DNA from 3 places in the Streptomyces sp. NPDC091371 genome. Region 2 is predicted to be linked to each of the others. Evidence: riboswitches for the same ligand, from Rfam matches in the RefSeq annotation. Region 2 holds a riboswitch; each other region holds the start of a gene.

The links. A riboswitch is a leader RNA that binds a small molecule or an ion and turns the genes downstream of it on or off. The one in region 2 is predicted to bind cyclic di-AMP.
Positions count from the first base shown of each region.
Region 1: it holds a riboswitch for cyclic di-AMP, as region 2 does, so the genes downstream of both, AB0O21_RS22910 (M23 family metallopeptidase) here and AB0O21_RS26030 (transglycosylase family protein) in region 2, are expected to answer to the same signal.
Region 3: it holds a riboswitch for cyclic di-AMP, as region 2 does, so the genes downstream of both, AB0O21_RS27865 (LysM peptidoglycan-binding domain-containing M23 family metallopeptidase) here and AB0O21_RS26030 (transglycosylase family protein) in region 2, are expected to answer to the same signal.

Region 1 is NZ_JBFBFP010000021.1:80,643-87,465, forward strand. Features, by position in the region: gene AB0O21_RS22900 (pitrilysin family protein) at 1-1,128, shown strand, start outside; gene AB0O21_RS22905 (pitrilysin family protein) at 1,149-2,516, shown strand; cyclic di-AMP (ydaO/yuaA leader) riboswitch at 2,737-2,896, shown strand; gene AB0O21_RS22910 (M23 family metallopeptidase) at 2,909-3,712, shown strand; gene AB0O21_RS22915 (GntR family transcriptional regulator) at 3,884-4,561, shown strand; gene AB0O21_RS22920 (HPr family phosphocarrier protein) at 4,897-5,178, opposite strand; gene AB0O21_RS22925 (GNAT family N-acetyltransferase) at 5,376-6,823, shown strand, end outside.
Region 2 is NZ_JBFBFP010000027.1:88,835-95,657, reverse strand. Features, by position in the region: gene AB0O21_RS26040 (cytochrome P450) at 1-1,146, shown strand, start outside; gene AB0O21_RS26035 (transglycosylase family protein) at 1,250-2,284, shown strand; cyclic di-AMP (ydaO/yuaA leader) riboswitch at 2,561-2,733, shown strand; gene AB0O21_RS26030 (transglycosylase family protein) at 2,737-3,447, shown strand; gene eno (phosphopyruvate hydratase) at 3,723-5,009, shown strand; gene AB0O21_RS26020 (septum formation initiator family protein) at 5,111-5,599, shown strand; gene AB0O21_RS26015 (DUF501 domain-containing protein) at 5,642-6,184, shown strand; gene AB0O21_RS26010 (Ppx/GppA phosphatase family protein) at 6,181-6,823, shown strand, end outside.
Region 3 is NZ_JBFBFP010000031.1:81,316-88,138, forward strand. Features, by position in the region: gene AB0O21_RS27850 (carbamoyltransferase C-terminal domain-containing protein) at 1-319, opposite strand, end outside; gene AB0O21_RS27855 (MBL fold metallo-hydrolase) at 835-2,028, opposite strand; gene AB0O21_RS27860 (SGNH/GDSL hydrolase family protein) at 2,137-2,922, opposite strand; gene AB0O21_RS27865 (LysM peptidoglycan-binding domain-containing M23 family metallopeptidase) at 3,086-4,063, opposite strand; cyclic di-AMP (ydaO/yuaA leader) riboswitch at 4,068-4,272, opposite strand; gene AB0O21_RS27870 (tyrosine-protein phosphatase) at 4,564-5,355, shown strand; gene AB0O21_RS27875 (aspartate aminotransferase family protein) at 5,407-6,810, opposite strand; gene hpnH (adenosyl-hopene transferase HpnH) at 6,807-6,823, opposite strand, start outside.

The DNA of each region.
Region 1 (6,823 bases), on a different contig from region 2:
GGTCACTTCGAGCTGGTCCAGGGCGCCGGCGGCTCCCTCAACGGCACGACCAGCTTCGAGCGCACCAACTACTTCGAGACGATGCCGGCCCACCAGCTGGAGCTCGCGCTCTGGCTGGAGGCGGACCGGATGGGCTCGCTGCTGGCCGCCCTGGACGACGAGTCCATGGAGAACCAGCGCGACGTCGTCAAGAACGAGCGCCGCCAGCGGTACGACAACGTCCCCTACGGCACGGCGTTCGAGAAGCTGACCGCCCTCGCCTACCCGGAGGGCCACCCGTACCACCACACCCCGATCGGCTCCATGGCCGACCTGGACGCCGCGTCCCTGGAGGACGCGCGCAACTTCTTCCGTACCTACTACGCGCCCAACAACGCGGTGCTGTCGGTCGTCGGGGACATCGACCCGGCGCAGACGCTGGCCTGGGTCGAGAAGTACTTCGGCTCCATCCCCGCGCACGACGGCAAGCAGCCGCCCCGCGACGGCTCGCTGCCCGAGATCATCGGCGAGCAGCTGCGCGAGGAGATCGTGGAGGAGGTTCCGGCGCGCGCGCTGATGGCCGCGTACCGCCTCCCGCACGACGGCACCCGCGAGTGCGACGCCGCCGACGTGGCGCTGACGATCCTGGGCGGCGGGGAGTCCTCCCTGCTGCACAACCGCCTGGTACGCCGGGACCAGACGGCCGTCGCGGCCGGCTTCGGCATGCTGCGCCTGGCGGGCGCGCCCTCGCTGGGCTGGCTGGACGTCAAGACCTCCAGCGGGGTCGAGGTGCCCGTCATCGAGGCGGCCGTGGACGAGGAGCTCGCGCGGTTCGCCGCCGAGGGCCCGACGGCCGAGGAGATGGAGCGCGCCCAGGCTCAGCTGGAGCGCGAGTGGCTCGACCGGCTGAGCACGGTGGCCGGCCGCGCCGACGAACTGTGCCGGTTCGCGGTGCTGTTCGGCGACCCGCAGCTGGCGCTGACCGCCGTCCAGCGGGTCCTCGACATCACCGCCGAGGAGGTGCAGGCCGTGGCCGCGGCCCGACTGCGCCCCGACAACCGCGCGGTGCTGGTCTACGAGCCGCTGCCGGGCTCCGAGGAGTCCGCCGAGTCCGACGAGAGCGACGAGAACGAGGGGGCGGAGCAGTGAGCGACACCGCAGCCGTCACGATGACCTTCCACCCGCAGCCGCAGGCCGGCGAGGCCAAGCCGTGGGCCTTCCCGGCTCCGGACCGCGGCGTGCTCGGCAACGGCCTCACCCTGCTGCGGTGCCACCGCCCCGGCCAGCAGGTGATCGCCGTCGAGATCAACCTCGCCGCCCCGCTCGACGCGGAGCCCGAGGGCCTGGACGGCGTGGCCACCATCATGGCCCGCGCGCTCTCCGAGGGCACCGACAAGCACACCGCCGAGGAGTTCGCCGCCGAGCTGGAGCGCTGCGGCGCCACCCTCGACGCGCACGCCGACCACCCCGGCCTGCGGGTCTCCCTGGAGGTCCCGGCCTCCCGGCTGCACAAGGCGCTCGGCCTGCTCGCCGAGGCGCTGCGCGCGCCCGCCTTCGCCGACAACGAGGTCGACCGGCTGGTGCGCAACCGGCTCGACGAGATCCCGCACGAGCTGGCCAACCCGCAGCGGCGGGCCGCCAAGCAGCTCTCCAAGGAGCTGTTTCCGGCCACCCTGCGGATGTCCCGCCCGCGCCAGGGCACCGAGGAGACGGTCGCCCGGATCGACTCGGCCGCCGTCCGCGCCTTCTACGAGGCCCACGTGCGCCCCGCCACCGCCACCGCGGTGGTCGTCGGCGACCTGACCGGCATCGACCTGGACGCCGTCCTGGCGGACACCCTGGGCACCTGGACGGGCGACACCACCGAGGCGCGCCCCGTCCCGCCGATCACCGCTGACGACACCGGCCGCGTGGTCATCGTGGACCGGCCCGGCGCGGTCCAGACGCAGCTGCTGATCGGCCGGATCGGGCCGGACCGCCACGACCGGGTCTGGGCGGCCCAGGTGCTCGGCACGTACTGCCTGGGCGGCACCCTGACCTCCCGCCTGGACAAGGTGCTGCGCGAGGAGAAGGGGTACACGTACGGCGTGCGCGCCTTCGGCCAGGTGCTGCGCTCCACCGCGGACGGCAAGGGCGCCTCGATGCTCGCCATCAGCGGCTCGGTGGACACCCCGAACACCGGACCGGCGCTGGAGGACCTCTGGAAGGTGCTCCGCACCCTCGCGGAGGGCGGCCTGACGGACGCCGAACGGGACGTGGCGGTGCAGAACTTGGTGGGCGTGGCCCCGCTGAAGTTCGAGACGGCGGCCTCGGTCGCCGGCACCCTCGCCGACCAGGTCGAGCAGGAGCTGCCGGACGACTACCAGGCGCAGTTGTACGCGCGACTGGCCGAAACCGGAACGGTGGAGGCCACTTCGGCGGTCGTGAGCGCCTTCCCGGCGGACCGGCTCGTCACCGTCCTGGTGGGCGACGCGGCGCTGATCGAGGAGCCGGTGCGGGCCCTCGGGATCGGTGACGTGAGCGTCGTCACCAACTGAAGTGACGCACTGACACCTCCAACTGGCGTCTGACCGGCGCGTCTTCGAGGGACCCAGGCGGCTTGCCCGCCTGGGTCCCTTTTGCCTGTTTCGTCATGAGGTTGCTTATATGCGGTGTGGCGTACGCAACAAAAGGGCGTGTCTGTTTGGCGATTGACTGATGATCCGCCTAGCGTCGGCCGTGCTGTCCGTCAGTTGTACGCGCCGCATCCGCGGCACCGGGCAGCGATCGCCGAGTCCCCGTCAGGCGCGAGCCTGGGGAGCCGGGGACCCACATCAGTCCCTGGGGTGAATCGGACCGCCTCGCAAGAGGAGGCCCGTAGGAGACCTTCCTGCTCCGAACCCGTCAGCTAACCCGGTAGGCGAGAAGGAAGGAAAGGATCAGCCTCTTCATGGCGTTTGGCAGTCGTCCCACCGGCTCCGGCAAGCACCGCGGCTCCAGCCGTCTGAGCCGCAAGACCGCCGGTTACGCCGGCATAGCCGCCCTCGCCACCACTGGTGTCGTCGGCTCCCTGGCCGCTCCGGCCTTCGCCGCCGACAGCGGCGCCAACAACCACTCGCAGGACAACGCGCTCGGCGCCGTCGTCGTTGCCGAGGACCTCCCGGGCGACATCGCCGACCAGGCCGAGTCCCAGCAGCGCGCCGCCGACCACGCCGCCGCCAAGGCGCAGGCCGAGGCCGAGGCCAAGCAGCGCGCCGCCGAGGCCAAGCGCCTCGCCGAGGCCAAGGCGAAGGCCGAGCGCGAGGCCGCCGAGCGCGCCGCCCGCGAGGAGGAGCGCAAGCGCCTCAACACCTTCGTCTCCCCGCTGGACGACTCGTACGTCAGCACGCAGTACAAGGCGGGCGGCGGCATGTGGTCCTCCGGCAGCCACACCGGCATCGACTTCCACGCCGCCTCCGGCACCTCGGTCCACGCGGTGGGCGCCGGCGTCGTCGTCGAGGCCGGCTACGGCGGCGCGTACGGCAACAACGTCGTCATCAAGCACAACGACGGCACCTACACCCAGTACGGGCACATGTCCCGGCTGAGCGTCTCCGTCGGCCAGCAGGTCACCCCCGGCCAGCAGATCGGCCTGTCGGGCTCCACCGGCAACTCCAGCGGCCCGCACCTGCACTTCGAGGCCCGCACCGGCGCCGACTACGGCTCGGACATCGACCCGGTCGCGTACCTGCGCTCGCACGGCGTGACCCTCTAGCGCCGCGCACCACCCGCTTCACCGAAGGCCCCGGCTCCCCGAGCCGGGGCCTTCGTGTTTCACGGGTTTCGCATTTCCGGCTGCTCTCGGAAATCATCCCGTGTTGCAATAGAGTCGCGGCAGCAGTGGCACCAATGAGGGTGTGAGTCGGAAATAGGCGGAGGTTCGGTCTTGCGTATTCCTGCGCACGCGGTATGCACGGCAATTCGCGACGACATCGTCTCCGGGGTCTTCGGGCCGGGCGGCAGGCTGACCGAGGAGGTCCTGGCCCGCCGGTACGGAGTCTCGCGCGTCCCGGTCCGCGAGGCGCTGCGGACCCTGGAGTCCGAGGGGTTCGTGACCACGCGGCGCCACGCGGGGGCCTGCGTGGCCGAGCCGACCGAGCAGGAGGCCGCCGATCTGCTGGAGCTGCGGATGCTGCTGGAGCCGCTCGCCGCGGCCCGGGCCGCGCGGCGGCGCACCGAGGCGCACCTCAAGGTCCTGCGCGGGCTGGTCAGGCTGGGCCAGGAGCGGGCCAGGCGGGGCCAGGGGGAGGACCTTCGGTCCCTGGGCGGCTGGTTCCACGAGACGCTCGCGCAGGCCTCCGGCAGTCCGGGGCTGATCGCGCTGCTCACGCAGATGCGGCACAAGGTCGCGTGGATGTACGCGGTGGAGGCGCCGGCCCGGCCGGTGGAGTCCTGGGCCGAGCACGGGGCGATCGTGGACGCGGTGGCCCGGGGTGACGCGGAGCGGGCGCGGACGCTGGCGGCGATCCACGCGGAGCGCGCGACGGGGGCGCACCGGCTGCGGATCCGCGCGGCGGTGAGCACTTCGCAACCTGTCGTAAACAATTCGAGTGCCCGGCATTAACAGGGCCCGTATACAAAGGATGGATGCCGGTGCGGCGCGGGCAGAATTCGGGATTTCCGTGAATTCGCGGTGCCGGTGACGGTGCCGGCGCCGATGTCGGTTTCGTGTGTGCGGTGCAGGTGAATTCGCCGCGGGTAATTCCGCGACGGTTCGGGTGCGGCTCCGCCGCCGGGGCTCCGCCCCGCACCCCGCTCCGCAAACGCCGGAGGGGCTGGATTGTCCCCGGCCTCGGCTCACGGGTGCGCGCCGGACGCGGGGCGGGTCGGGACATGTCGAAGCCGCGGCCTCCGGGAGGGGGCCGCGGCTTCGGCGGGAGGTGTGGCGAACCCGAAGGGTCAGACGGTCTCGGGGAGCTCCTCCAGGCCCTCTTCGACCAGCTTCGCGAGGCGGTCCAGCGCGACGTCCGCGCCATCGGCGTCGGAGGCGAGGACGATCTCCTCGCCGCCCTGGGCGCCCAGGCCCAGAACCGCCAGCATGGAACCGGCGTTGACGGGGTCGCCGCCCGCCTTCGCGATGGTCACCGGGACGCCGGAAGCGGTCGTCGCACGGACGAAGATCGAGGCGGGACGAGCGTGCAGGCCCTCGGCCCAGCCGACGTTGACGCGGCGCTCTGCCATGGTGATGCCCTTCAGGTTCTTACGGGTTGTCTAGACCAGTCTCTCACGATGCCCGGAATGCTCGGACCGACCTTCGGCCCGAATCTCCCGCCGTTCGGCCTTCCCCAGCTTGCACCGTTTTGCCCCGGATTGCCTAACACGCCGCGCGAGCGCCACCCGCCCCGTCCAAGCCCGCGCCCGGCCCGTAAGGTATGGGCATGACCACCGAGTCGGACCCCTCGTACCCGGCCCACTGGGAAGCGGACGTCGTCCTCCGCGACGGTGGCACCGCCCGCATCAGGCCCATCACCCCCGCGGACGCGGGCCGGCTGGTCAGCTTCTACGAGCAGGTGTCCGACGAGTCGAAGTACTACCGCTTCTTCGCTCCCTACCCCCGGCTCTCCGACCGCGACGTGCGCCGCTTCACGCACCACGACTACGTGGACCGCGTCGGACTCGCCGCGACCATCGGCGGGGAGTTCATCGGCACCGTCCGCTACGACCGCATCGGCGCCGACGGCCGGCCCGCCTCCGGCCCCGCCGAGGAGGCCGAGGTCGCCTTCCTCGTCCAGGACGCGCACCAGGGCCGCGGCGTCGCCTCCGCCCTCCTCGAGCACATCGGCGCGGTGGCCCGGGAGCGCGGCATCCGCCGGTTCGCCGCCGAGGTGCTGCCCGCCAACACCAAGATGATCAAGGTGTTCACGGACGTCGGCTACGAGCAGAAGCGCAGCTTCGAGGACGGCTCCGTCCACCTCACCCTCGACCTCGAACCCACCGCCGAGTCCCTCGCCGTGCAGCGCGCCCGCGAACAGCGCGCCGAGGCGCGGTCGGTGCAGAGGCTGCTCGCCCCCGGCTCGGTGGCGGTCGTCGGAGTCAGCCGCTCCGGCGCCGGAGTGGGCGCGGCGGCCCTGCGCAACCTCCGCGACAGCGGCTTCCACGGCCACCTCTACGCCGTCAACGAGGCCGTCACCCGCGACCTCCTCGACGGGGTCCGCGCCTACCGCACCATCGAGGCCATCGGCGCCCCCGTCGACCTCGCCGTGATCGCCGTCCCCGCCGACCGGGTGCCCGAAGCCGTGGCCGCCTGCGGCGAGCACGGGGTGCAGGGGCTCGTCGTCCTGTCCGCCGGATACGGGGAGAGCGGGCCCGAGGGGCTCGCCCGCCAGCGCGAACTGGTGCGCCAGGTGCGCTCGTACGGGATGAGGCTGATCGGCCCGAACGCCTACGGGGTGATCAACACCGCCCCGGAGGTGGAGCTCAACGCCTCCCTCACCCCCGCCCCGATGCCCATGCGCGGCCGCATCGGCCTGTTCACGCAGTCCGGGGCGATCGGCATCGCCCTGCTCTCGGCGCTGCTCCGGCGCGGCGAAGGGATGTCCTCGTTCGTCTCGGCGGGCAACCGGGCCGACGTCTCCGGCAACGACATCCTGCAGTACTGGTACGACGACGAGGCGACCGACGTCGCCCTCATGTACCTGGAAACCCTCGGCAACCCGCGGAAGTTCACCCGCCTCGCCCGCCGCACCGCAGCCGTCAAGCCGGTGGTCGTCGCCAAGGGCGGCCGCCACACCCCGGCCGGCCACGTCGTCCCCGACACCCGGCTGCCCGACGCCACCGTCTCCGCCCTGCTGCGGCAGGCGGGCGTCATCCGGGTCGACACCGTGAC
Region 2 (6,823 bases):
CGCACCAAGCTCCCCAGCGGGGTGGAGGCCTGGCTGGTGACCCGGTACACCGACGCCCGCCAGGCCCTCGCCGACCAGCGGCTGAGCAAGAATCCCGCGCACCACGCGGAGCCCGCGCACGCCAAGGGGAAGACCGGCATCCCCGGGGAGCGCAAGGCGGAGCTGATGACGCACCTGCTCAACATCGACCCGCCGGACCACACCCGGCTGCGGCGGCTGGTGTCCAAGGCGTTCACCCCGCGCCGGGTCGCCGAGTTCACCCCGCGGGTGCAGGAGCTCACCGACCACCTCATCGACCAGTTCGCGGCGAAGGGGGAGGCCGATCTCATCCACGAGTTCGCCTTCCCGCTCCCCATCTACGCCATCTGCGAGATGCTCGGCGTACCGCGCGAGGACCAGGACGACTTCCGCGACTGGGCCGGCATGATGATCCGCCACGGTGGCGGCCCGCGGGGCGGGGTCGCCCGCTCGGTGAAGCAGATGCGCACCTATCTCGGGGAATTGATCCACCGAAAGCGGGATGATCTGGGCAATGACCTCATCTCGGACCTGATCCGGGCGAGCGACCACGGCGACCACCTGACGGAGGCCGAGGCCACCGCCATGGCTTTCATCCTGCTTTTCGCCGGTTTTGAAACCACGGTGAACCTGATCGGCAACGGGCTGCACTCCCTCTTCATGAACCCGGACCAGCGCGAGCGCCTCCAGGCCTCCCTCGCCGCCGGGGAGACCGGCCTGCTGGCCACCGGGATCGAGGAACTCCTGCGCTACGACGGCCCCGTGGAGCTGGCCACCTGGCGGTTCGCCACCGAACCGATGACCCTCGGCGGCCAGGGGATCGCGGCCGGAGACCCGGTCCTGGTCGTCCTCGCGGCCGCCGACCGGGACCCCGAGCGGTTCGCCGAGCCGGACACCCTCGATCTCTCCCGGACCGACAACCAGCACCTCGGCTACGGGCACGGCATCCACTACTGCCTGGGCGCTCCGCTCGCACGACTTGAAGGGCAGACCGCGCTCGCGAGTTTGCTGACGCGTCTGCCGGATCTGGAACTCGCCGTTCCACCCGAAGAGCTGCGCTGGCGCGGCGGACTCATCATGCGTGGCCTGCGCACTCTCCCCGTCCGCTTCGCACCGTCAAACGCCTGAGCGGCGCCTGACCAGAAGTCAGTTCCCGAGCGAACTTGTGACATGCGTTCGATGGCCGCTAGGTTCTGCCGTTACCCCGCCGTTATGCGAAAGGTGCAGCCTCATGCGTTCCGGGAACGGCCGCCACAGACGCCCCCGTCAGGTGCCCGCGATAGTCGTCACCGCCGGAGTCACCGGCTCCGCGCTGGCCCTGCCGCTGCTCGCCGCCACGAGCGCGAGCGCAGCCGACACCTCCACGTGGGACAAGGTCGCCGAATGCGAGAGCGGCGGCACGTGGAGCGCCAACTTCGGCAGTGGCGCCTACGGCGGGCTCCAGTTCACCCAGGAGGAGTGGCGGGAGGCCGGCGGGCTCGAGTTCGCCGCACGGGCCGACCTCGCGAGCCGGTCCCAGCAGATCGCCGTCGCCGAGCGGGTGCTCGCGGCGCGCGGCCCGCAGGCGTGGCCGATGTGCGCGGCGCCCGCCGGGCTGGACGCGCAGGGCCCCGCCGCGGTGGTGGACCCCGGCCAGACCGGCAGCGGCGCCGCCGGCCGCACGCCGTCCCGCCCGGACGACAAGGTGCCGAACCACGGGACCGGGAAGCCCTCCACGGACTTCGGGGCCCCGACCCCGGCCGCCGTCCCCGACGGCCCGCTCGGCCCGAACCTCGGACTGCCCGTCATGCCGCCGCCGGACCTCCCGGTGCCGGAGCTCCCGACGCCGGACCCCACGGCCCCGGGCAACTCCGGCCACCCGGTGGACCCGAGCGCGCCGGTCGTGCCGCCCACGACCCCGCCCACGACCTCGCCCGCGGCCCCGCCCGCCACCCCGGGCCTGCCGCCGGTGACCCCGGCCGACCCGAGTGCTCCGGCCGACCCGAGTGCCCCCGCGGCCCCGGGCGCCTCCACCGCACCGGGGGCCACGCCCGCGGAGGGCAGCGGCAAGCACCGCGGCGCGCCCGCGGCCGAGGCGCCCGCCACACCTGACGCCGCGTCGAAGCCCACGTACACCGTGAAGGAGGGCGACAGCCTGACGGCCATCGCGGATGCCAAGGGGCTCAAGGGCGGCTGGAACGCCCTCTACTCGGCCAATGAGCAGGTCATCGGCAAGGATGCCAACCTGATCAAGCCCGGACAGAACCTGGATCTAACCGCGCATTAAGGGCACTTCAGCCATCCGGAAAGAGTTGATTGTCCGTTTTCTGTAAGTGAGACATGTGTCTCTTCCGGTCAACTGGCGTGTCCCGCCTCGGGGCTTCCGCAAACCCCGTCCTCACCTGCGCAAACGCCCTCGGAAGGGGCGCAAGTAGGCACCGTTTCCCCCCGATGTCGCTCGTTGAACATCGGGGGGAGACCTGTCTACCTTCTGAATCGCTCGCCACCGCGAGCTCCTTCGACCGCATCGCCGAGTCCTGCCGGCGGACGGGGGGAACAGTCGTCGCGTCAAGCGCCGAAGGCAGGAGCGGGGGAACCAAGGTAGGTGCCGGGAGCGGCCGTTGAAAGACGGTCACGCAACCGGCTAGGGGTCAAGACGTGCGCTAGGTCGCACGGCCGGGCAACTCACTCGCCCGAACCCGACAGCTCACCTCGTAGGCGTCGGTGAGGAGAAACCTCATGCTGCTTTCCGGCAAGGGCAAGCACCGTCGCGCCGCCAAGGCCGCCCGCATCGTCACGCTCGCCGGTGTCGCCGGCGCCGTCGTCGCGGCGCCCCTGATGGCCGCGGGCACCGCGAGCGCCGCCACCGCTTCCGAGTGGGACCGCGTCGCGCAGTGCGAGTCCGGTGGCAACTGGGCCATCAACACGGGCAACGGCTACTACGGCGGCCTGCAGTTCTCTTCCTCCACCTGGGCCGCGTACGGCGGCAAGGCGTACGCCCCGCAGGCCAACCAGGCCTCGAAGTCCCAGCAGATAGCCATCGCCGAGAAGGTCCTCAAGGGCCAGGGCAAGGGCGCCTGGCCGTCCTGCGGCGTGGGCCTGTCGAACTCCGCCTACGGCGGTGGCGCCTCGACCGAGACCAAGAAGACCGAGACGAAGAAGACCGAGCCGAAGAAGTCCGAGACCAAGAAGTCCGAGCCGAAGAAGTCCGAGCCGAAGAAGACGGAGCCGAAGCGCTCCGAGACCCCGGCCCCGACCACCCGCTCCGAGCGCACCGAGGCCGTGAAGACCGGCAACGGTTCGTACGAGGTCAAGTCCGGCGACACCCTGGGCGACATCGCCGACGCGAACGGCGTCAAGGGCGGCTGGGAGAAGCTCTTCGAGCTGAACAAGGACATCGTGTCGGACGCCGACCTGATCTACCCGGGTCAGAAGCTGAAGCTCAGCTGAACAATGCGGCAATAGCCGCAGGTGTCTTCACCACACGTGACAGCCCCACCGCCCGGCGCGCCTTCCCCCCGCGCGCCGGGCGGCGGCGTTTGCGCAGGGCGAACCGCCCATCTCAAGAGTCCTATGTCCTGGAACAGGGGTATTCGGGCCCTTTTTCGTCCCAGGACCCGGGCGGTCGGCTGGCCGAGTGCCCGGAGCCGGTTAGGCTCTAAGCGGCAAGGCCGTCCCACGGCCTGACATGCCGCCGCACACCCAGCGTCACATCCCAGAAGGAGATGCTCGTGCCGTCCATCGACGTCGTCGTAGCCCGGGAAATCCTGGACTCCCGAGGCAACCCCACGGTCGAGGTCGAGGTGGGCCTCGACGATGGCAGCACCGGCCGTGCTGCTGTCCCGTCCGGCGCCTCCACCGGAGCGTTCGAAGCCGTAGAGCTCCGTGACGGTGACCCCAACCGCTACCTCGGCAAGGGCGTCGAGAAGGCCGTCCTCGCCGTCATCGAGCAGCTCGGCCCGGAGCTCGTCGGCTACGACGCCACCGAGCAGCGCCTGATCGACCAGGCGATGATCGACCTGGACGCCACCGAGAACAAGGGCTCCCTCGGCGCCAACGCCATCCTCGGCGTCTCCCTCGCCGTCGCGCACGCCGCGTCCGAGGCCTCGGACCTTCCGCTCTTCCGCTACCTCGGCGGCCCGAACGCGCACCTGCTGCCCGTTCCGATGATGAACATCCTCAACGGTGGGTCGCACGCCGACTCCAACGTGGACATCCAGGAGTTCATGATCGCCCCGATCGGCGCGGAGTCCTTCTCCGAGGCGCTGCGCTGGGGTGCCGAGGTCTACCACACCCTCAAGAAGGTCCTGCACACCAAGGGCCTGTCCACCGGTCTCGGTGACGAGGGCGGCTTCGCCCCGAACCTGGAGTCCAACCGCGCCGCGCTCGACCTCATCGTCGAGGCCATCAAGCAGGCCGGCTACACCCCGGGCAAGGACATCGCGCTCGCGCTCGACGTCGCCGCGTCCGAGTTCTACAAGGACGGCAAGTACGAGTTCGAGGGCCAGTCCCGCTCGGCCGCCGAGATGACCGAGTACTACGAGGAGCTCGTCGCGGCGTACCCGCTCGTCTCCATCGAGGACCCGCTGTTCGAGGACGACTGGGCCGGCTGGAAGACCGTCACCGAGCGCATCGGCTCCAAGGTGCAGATCGTCGGCGACGACCTCTTCGTCACCAACCCGGAGCGCCTGGCCCGCGGTATCGAGGAGGGCTCCGCGAACGCCCTGCTCGTGAAGGTGAACCAGATCGGTTCGCTGACCGAGACCCTCGACGCCGTCGAGATGGCCCAGCGCAACGGCTTCAAGTGCATGATGTCGCACCGCTCCGGCGAGACCGAGGACGTCACCATCGCCGACCTCGCCGTCGCCGTGAACTGCGGCCAGATCAAGACCGGCGCCCCGGCCCGCTCGGACCGCGTCGCCAAGTACAACCAGCTGCTGCGCATCGAGGAGATCCTCGACGACGCCGCCGTGTACGCGGGCCGCAGCGCGTTCCCCCGCTTCAAGGGCTAATCACGGCTCCAGAGGTCTAGCCTCCGTACGTCCCCGCACTCGGTCCCGTACCGTGTGCGGGGACGTATTGCGTCGTACGCGCACACAGGGGAGGCGGATCAATGGCCGGGAACCGGGATCGGTTCTCCACCTTCTCCACCGCGACCAGGCTCAAGCAGCTCGGCGAGCGGACCGCCGCCCACGTCTACCGCTCGCAGTCGCGCCGCCAGGTCCGCCGCAGCCGGCTCACCGGACGCGCCGCCCTCCTGGTGCTCGTCCTCTGTACCCTGGTCGTCGCCCTCGCGTATCCGATGCGCCAGTACGTCTCCCAGCGCGCGGAGATCGCGGAGCAGCAGCGGGCCGCCGCGACCGCACGGGACCGCCTGGAGCGGCTCCGCGACGAGAAGGCCCGCTGGCAGGACGACGCGTACGCCGAGCAGCAGGCGCGCAAGCACCTGCACTTCCTGCGCCCGGGGGAGATCGGCTACATCATGACCGCCCCCGGAGCCGACGCGCCCGAGCGGCACCGCACCGGCCAGCCCGGCGCGGACCGGCCCTGGTACTCGAACGTCTGGGACGGCGTCGACAAGGCCGACCGCCCGGGCGACTGAGCACCGCACCCATCCACGAGAACGAAGAGACTTCCTCCAGGCATGCAGACGCCCCCGCCCCAGACCGACCGGACCGAGCCGACCGACGCCGACGTCGAGGCGTTCCAGCAGCAGCTCGGCCGCCCGCCGCGCGGGCTGCGCGCCATCGCGCACCGCTGCCCCTGCGGCCAGCCGGACGTGGTGGAGACCGCCCCGCGACTCCCCGACGGCACCCCCTTCCCGACGCTGTACTACCTGACGTGCCCGCGCGCCGCCGGCGCCATCGGCACGCTGGAGGCGAACGGCGTGATGAAGGAGATGCAGGCCCGGCTCGCCGAGGACCCGGAGCTCGCCGCCGCGTACCGCAAGGCGCACGAGGACTACATCCAGCGCCGTGACGCCATCGAGGTGCTCCAGGGCTTCCCGAGCGCCGGCGGCATGCCGGACCGGGTGAAGTGCCTGCACGTGCTGGTCGGCCACTCCCTGGCCGCGGGCCCGGGCGTGAACCCGTTCGGCGACGAGGCCCTCGCGATGCTGCCGGAGTGGTGGGCCAAGGGCCCCTGCGTCACCCCGTGCGCGGACAAGAAGGAAGAGGACGCGAAGTGACCCGGGTCGCGGGCATCGACTGCGGTACGAACTCCATCCGGCTCCTCGTCGCGGACCTGGACCCGGCCACCGGGGACCTCGTCGAGCTGGACCGCAGGATGACCATCGTCCGGCTCGGCCAGGGCGTGGACAAGACCGGCCGGCTCGCCCCGGAGGCCCTGGAGCGCACCTTCGCCGCCTGCCGCGAGTACGCGGCGGTGATCAAGGAGCTGGGTGCGGAGCGGGTGCGCTTCGTGGCCACGTCCGCCTCCCGGGACGCCGAGAACCGGGACGACTTCGTGCGCGGGGTCAAGGAGATCCTGGGCGTCGAGCCCGAGGTGATCTCCGGCGAGGAGGAGGCGGAGTTCTCCTTCACCGGCGCCACCAAGGAGCTCGCCGCGCACGAGCACCTGCAGCGGCCGTTCCTGGTGGTGGACATCGGGGGCGGCTCGACCGAGTTCGTGGTCGGCGAGGAGCACGTGCGGGCCGCGCGCTCCGTGGACGTGGGCTGCGTCCGGATGACCGAGCGCCACCTGGTGGTGGACGGGGTCGTCACCGACCCGCCGACCCCCGAGCAGATCGCCGCGATGCGGGCCGACATCGAGGCCGCGCTGGACCTGGCCGAGGAGTCCGTCCCGCTGCGCGAGGCCCGCACCCTGG
Region 3 (6,823 bases), on a different contig from region 2:
ACACCGACCAGTCCAGGGCGGCCGGTCCCCCATGGCGGACGATCGACGCGGCGGCGGCACCGATGGCCGATCCGGCGTCGTTGGGGAACGGCGGCACCCACACGTCCGGGAAGAGGCCCGAACTCCGCAGCCACGCATTCCACTTGATGGTCAGCGCGCATCCGCCGGCCAGGCACAGCGGGAGCCCCTCCAGGCGGCGACTGCCCAGCTCCTGCTTCAGCCCGGCCTCCATGAGCCGGTAGAGGTGCCGTTCGAAGGAGGCCAGAAGCGTGGCGTCGCTCAGTCCCAGTGGCCGCGTCGTCCTGCTGATCGAGTGCAGGCCGTAAAAGCCACGAGGTGGTCGACTCGGGTGGTGGGCGTCGGCCGTTCGGTCGCCGGGTCGACGCCATCACGTTCGGCGCGCCGGCACGCAGTACGTAGAGGGCCGGGTCGTCACGGTGGACGAAGACGTCCCCAGCGGCGGCGATGTGCAGAGCCTTCGCGAGAGGCACGGTTCCCCTCGAGCGGTGCGGGACGGCCCGCGCACGGACATCCGGCCCCCTGCCGCGATGCTACGAGCACACGATTCCCCGCCCGACTCCGTCGCCCCACCCAGCGTGACGCGGAGACACGGCGGGCGACCACCAGGTGATCGGCGCCGTCACCGCAGGCTCGCGAAATTCTTCCCGCACCCGCAGCGGGTCCGTACCCGCCACGCACCCGGGTGTCCCGGACGCCACGATCACCGATTGGACGCGCCGTCGCGCTCCGCATGATCTCCGGCCGTGCCGGTCGTCGTGCGCGCGATCCGCGTGCGCACGACAACCGGGGACGATCCGTTCGCGGAGGCCGCCGTCACCGCTCGCCGGCGAGGTCCAGGTCCCCGGCCCGGGGCTCGTCCGGTGCGAGTTCCACCGGCTTGGGGCGACGCCACGGGTGAGCGATCGGGCGCGCGATCGGGCGCCACCAGGGTTCCGCGGGCAGCGTTCCGGCAGGCTCGAAGGGTTCGCCGGGGTGCGGGAGCGCGATCGGCTGGTCGGCATCCTCCGCGGCGTCGACCGTCCACTCGCCCGGCTCCGCCCAAGGATGGAGCGAGAGGTTGAAGGTGCCCCAGTGGATCGGGAGCATCACGCCGTGCGGGACGCCGCCCTGGAGGTCGAGGTGGGCGCGCAGGCCCTCCTCCGGAGTCATGTGGATGTCGGGCCAGTACTCCGAGTACGCGCCGATCTGGATCATCGTGGCGTCGAAGGGGCCGTGCTCGGCGCCGATCTCCTTGAAGCCGGGGAAGTAGCCCGTGTCCCCGCTGTGGTAGATCCGGTGCTCGTCGCCCGTGACGACCCAGGACGCCCACAGGGTGTGCTGCTGGTTGCGCAGGCCGCGGCCGCAGAAGTGGCGGGCGGGGGTCGCGGTCAGGGACAGGCCCGCGATCTTGGTGGTCTCGTTCCAGTCCAGCTCGCGCAGCCGGTCGGCCGGGACGCCCCAGTGCTCCAGGTGCGCGCCGACGCCCAGCGGGACCGCGAAGACCGTGTCCGTGCCGGCCAGAGCCTTGATCGTCGGCAGGTCGAGGTGGTCGTAGTGGTCGTGCGAGATGACCACCACGTCCACCTCGCCCAGGGAGGCCAGCGGGACGGGCACCGGGTGCAGCCGCTTGGGCCCGGCGAACGGGAAGGGCGAGCAGCGCTCTCCCCAGACCGGGTCGAACAGCACCCGGCGCCCGTCGATCTCCGCGAGCACGCTGGAGTGGCCCATCCAGGTCAGGCGCAGCCCGCTCGCCGGCGGCTTCGCCAGCTCCGCGAGCGTGGTCGGGTAGACCGGGATCGGCGAGGCGGGAGCGCGCCGGATCCGCTGTTCCCGGTGGAAGTAGATCTTGGCGAACTCCGCCATCGAGCCGGAGGGCCTGTTCCGGGCCCCGACCGGGTTCTGGAAGACGCCGTCGGCGAAGTTCGGCGAGCGGCGGATGCGCTCCAGCCGGGCGCCGGAGGGGTCCGCGCCGAAGGCTTCGGGCCGCAGGGCGCGCAGCCGCGGACGCAAGGGACGGGAGCCGGTCAAGGCGCCTCCAGGGACGGTGCGGTCAGGATGTTCGTCGGTCTACGACCTTCCCAACGCACACCGGCCCCGAAGGATTCCGCGTCCCCCGTGCGTGTCGTCCCGTGCCGCCTACAGCGGCAGCAGGTCCGGCCGCTTCGCCTCGACGTGGTCCCCGGAGGACTCCCCGCGCAGCCGGCGGCCGATCCAGGGCGCCAGGTGCTCGCGCGCCCACTGGATGTTGTCCCGGGTCACGTCGACCGAGCCGCGCGGTCGCTCCGGCGGCCATGGCTGGTCGGGGTCGGCCGGCACGTCCAGCCCGAGCACCTGCGCGGCGCGCAGCGCGACCCGGGTGTGCCCCTCGGGCGAGAGGTGCAGCCGGTCGGTGTCCCACGCCCTGCGGTCCTGTACGGACTTGAGGGACCAGAGGTCCAGCACCGGGCAGTCGTAGCGGTCGGCGATGGCGCGGACGTGCACGCTGTACGTCGCCACCTTGCCCCGCAGGTGCTTGAGGACGGGTACGCCCCGGGTGTCGAAGCCGGTGGTGATCACCACCCGGCCGACGGCCTGCGTGAGGTCGGCGACGGCCGCCTCGAACCGCTGCGCCACGTCGTCCGGGTCGGTGCCGGGGCGGATGATGTCGTTGCCGCCCGCGCAGAAGGTCACGAGGTCCGGAGCGAGCGCCTTGGCCCGCGGGACCTGCTCGGCCACGATCTGGTCGAGGAGTTTGCCGCGCACGGCCAGGTTCGCGTACCGGAATTCGCCTTCCGGGTGCTCGTCGGCCAGGAGCACGGCGAGCCGGTCCGCCCAGCCGAGATAAGTGTCCCCGGGTCCCGGGTCCCCCACGCCCTCGGTGAAGCTGTCCCCGATCGCCGCGTACGAGCCGATGGTCTTGGGTTTCGTCGTCGTCGCTGCCACGGGACAACATCCTTCACTCCCGTAACCAACCTACGCCAACGTAATGAGGGGTTGACGGGCCGTGATCTTTACCACCCGGGGGATAAGGAATACGTACACGTGAGGCCGGGACCCCCCTCGGGTCCCGGCCTCGCGCGTGTCGGTGCTCCGGCGGCGGCTGCCGTCAGATGCTGACGCCCTTCGAGCGGAGGTAGCTCAGCGGGTCGATGTCGGAGCCGTAGGACGGGCCCGTGCGGATCTCGAAGTGGAGGTGCGGGCCGGTCGAGTTGCCGGTGGAACCGGAGAGGCCGATGGTCTGGCCGCCGGTGACGCTCTGGCCGGAGGAGACGGACAGCGAGGAGAGGTGGGCGTACTGCGAGTAGGTGCCGTCCGCGTGCCGGATGACGACCTCGTTGCCGTACGAGCCGGCCCAGCCCGCGGAGACGACGGTGCCCGCGCCGACCGACCTGACGGTGGTGCCGGAGCTCGCGATGAAGTCGACACCGGTGTGGTAGCCGGAGGACCACATGCTGCCCGCGACCTTGTAGGCGGTGGAGACGCCGCTGCCGGCGAGCGGGGCCACGAAGCCGGAGGCCGCCTGCTTGGCGGCCGGGGCCTCGGCCGCGGACTCCTGCCGGGCCGGCGGGGCCTGCTCGGCGGCCTTCGGAGCCGTCTTGGGAGCGGCCTTCGGAGCGGACTTCGCAGCGGCCTTCGGGGCCTTCTCGGGGGCCGGGGCGGATTCGGCCGGGGCCGCCTCGCCCGCACCGCCGAGGGTGAGCTTCAGGCCCGGGTGGATCAGCGACGGGTTGCTGCCGACGGCCTCGCGGTTGTCGGCGTAGAGCTGCTCCCAGCCGCCGGCCAGGTGGCGCTCGGCGGCGATCTTCGAGAGGTAGTCGCCCGGCACGACCGTGTAGACGGTCGGCGCGGCGGCCGCCGTGCCCTGGAGCGCGACCGGAGCCTGCGGGGCCGCCGCGGGGGCCACGGTGGTCGCGGCGTTCGCGGCGGTCGTCGTCGCGGCCGCAGCGGCCGGAGCGCCGGCCGCGTGGGCACCCGCGGCGCCCAGCAGCGGCAGCGCGAGGGCCGCACCACCGGTGCCGGCGACGGCGAAACCGCGCGATATCGAAAGGGACTTGGGGCGGCGGTGCTTACCCTTTGCAGGCATGGCGAATTCCTCTCCGGCGCCTGCGAGGTGAGCTGTCGGGTTCGGACTGGAGATGTCCGGCCGCACATGAACGGAACATGTACGGCTTCACCCCAAGCCGTCTCGGTCAAAGATCCGGGACGGCGGCTTACCTGGTTCCCCCGCTCCTGCCGCGCGTCATTGGTCGGGTGCGGTTTCCGGGTAGCGGCAGGATTCGGCGATCCACCCGGATCGATCGCGAACGTAATCCCAAAGGGCCGCGCCGAACAAGCCGCGAATTTCCTGACGGAATCACAGGACCGGGAAACCGGGGGAATTCCGGTCACCCTCCGTCCATTCCCGCCCGCCAACAACCGCTCCGACGCGGGCATTCGGCTTTCGCGATCAGGCACTCACGGTCACCGTATGATCTGGCTCACGGGGACGCGCCCGATCTCGCCTCCGCTTATGGCAAGTTGTCGCCAAGTAGTGCAATTCGGACAGAGCACCCACAACCAGCATCGTGAAGCGGAGGAGTTCCCTTGACCCAGCAGATACAGGAGCCGGAGTTGTCCGGAGTGCGCAATTTCCGCGATGTGGGCGGAATGCCGACTTCTGACGGACGAAGGGTCAGGACGGGACGACTGTTCCGAAGCGGACATCTGGCGCATGCCACTGAAACCGATACAGAGTTCCTCGGTTCGCTCGGCCTCCACACCGTCTTCGACTTCCGCAACGGCGCCGACCACGCGCTGGAGGGCCCGGACGTGGAACTGCCCGGCGTGCGCAACGTCAACATCCCGCTCTCGGATCCGGCCGACGGCCGCGAGTTCTGGAAGATGGTCCGCGACGGCGACCTCGACCAGCTCCGCTCGGTCCTGGGCGACGGGAAGGCCGCGGCCCGGATGGCGAACTCCTACCGCGGAATGATCAAGAACCGCACCGCCGAGCACAGCCGCGTCCTGCACGCCCTCGCCGAGGACAGCGTCCCGGCCCTGATGCACTGCGCGGCCGGGAAGGACCGGGCCGGCCTGTCGATCGCCGTCACGCTGCTCGCGCTGCGCGTCGAGCGCGAGGCGATCGTCGCGGACTACCTGGAGTCGAACGCCCCGCACCGCCGCTACCGCGTCCGCCGCAGCGACGAGTCCGCCGAGGCCCGCTCCCCCGAAGTGATGGAGCTGCTCGCCCCGCTCTTCGACGCCCGCGCCGAGTACCTGCTCGCGGCCTTCGACACCATCGACGAGATCTGGGGCGGCGTGGACGCGTACCTCTCGCAGGGCCTCGGACTCGCGCCCGAGACCCAGGACCGCCTCCGCGAGCGCCTGCTCGACTGACGTCCGGCGGCCGGAGGGGGGCGCGCCCGACGCGCTCCCCTCCCCCGCCGGTCAGCGGTTGCCGACCGCCTGCTTCACCAGGGTCCGGCCGAACTCCCACATCAGCCCCGACCCGCCGTGCGCCTCGTCCATGACCTCGCGGAAGGCACCGACGAACCGGTCGACGTCCCGCTCGTCCACGATCAGCGGCGGGATCAGCTTGATCACTTCGAGGTGGTCCCCGGAGACCTGGGTGAGGATCCGGTGCTTCTGCAGCAGCGGCACCACGACCATCTGCGCGAAGAGCCCCTTGCGGGCCGCCTGGAGCATCGTCCAGCGGCTGCGCAGCCCGAGCGAGGACGGCCGGCCGAACTCGATGCCGATCATCAGCCCGCGCCCCCGGACCTCGTGGAGCAGTTCGTACTCGTCCACGAGCGCGGCCAGCCGCCCGCGCAGCAGGTCGCCCATGGCCCGGGCATGGGCGACGACCTCCTCGTCCTCCATCACCGAGAGCACCGCCAGCCCGGCGGCCATCGCCTGCGCGTTGGAGCCGAAGCTCGCGGAGTGCACGAGCACCCGGTCCATCGAGGAGTAGACCTTCTTGAAGATCCAGTCCTTGCCGAGGGTCGCGCCGACCGGCACGTAGCCGCCCGACAGCGCCTTGGCCACGCACACCAGGTCCGGCTCCACGCCCGGCTCATGCTGGTACGCGTAGAAGTCACCGGTACGCCCCAGCCCGGTCTGCACCTCGTCCGCGATCAGCAGCGCCTTGTGCCGGTGGAGCAGCTCCTGAGCGGCGAGCAGGAAGCCGGGCGGGGCGGCGTGGACCCCCTTGCCCTGGATCGGTTCGACGACGAAGGCGGCCACGTCCCCCTTGCGCAGCTCCCGCTCCAGGGCGGCCAGGTCCCCTAGCGCGATGCCCGTGTCGGGGAGCAGCGGCGCGAAGCCGTCCCGGAAGCCGCTCTCCCCGTTGACCGAGAGCGAGCCCGTGGTCAGCCCGTGGAAGGCGTGGTCGCAGTACAGGATCCTGGGGCGCCCGGTGGCGTACCGGGCGAACTTCAGGGCCGTCTCCACCGCCTCGGTGCCGCTGTTGCCGAAGAAGACCCGGTCCAGGTGGGGGCTGTACGAGAGCAGCTTCTCGGCCAGCAGCCCGGGCAGCGGCTGGCAGTCGAAGCGGGTCAGGTCGGCGAGCTGGGCGTCGAGGACGTCGTGCAGGGCGCGGCGGACGACGGGGTGGTGGCGGCCCAGGCCCATCACCCCGAAGCCGGCCAGCATGTCGAGGTAGTCGTTGCCCTCGGCGTCCCAGAAGTGGGCGCCCTCGGCCCTCTCGTAGACCTTGTCGAAGCCGATGGTGTGCAGCATGCGGGGCAGCTGGTGGTTGAGGTGCTTGGCGTGCAGCTCGTAGCGCTCCGAACCCCGCGCCGCCAGCAGGGCTCCTAGGTCGAAGCCCTTCCCCCCTCGCGACCGCGCCGTCATGCCGACTTGTCCC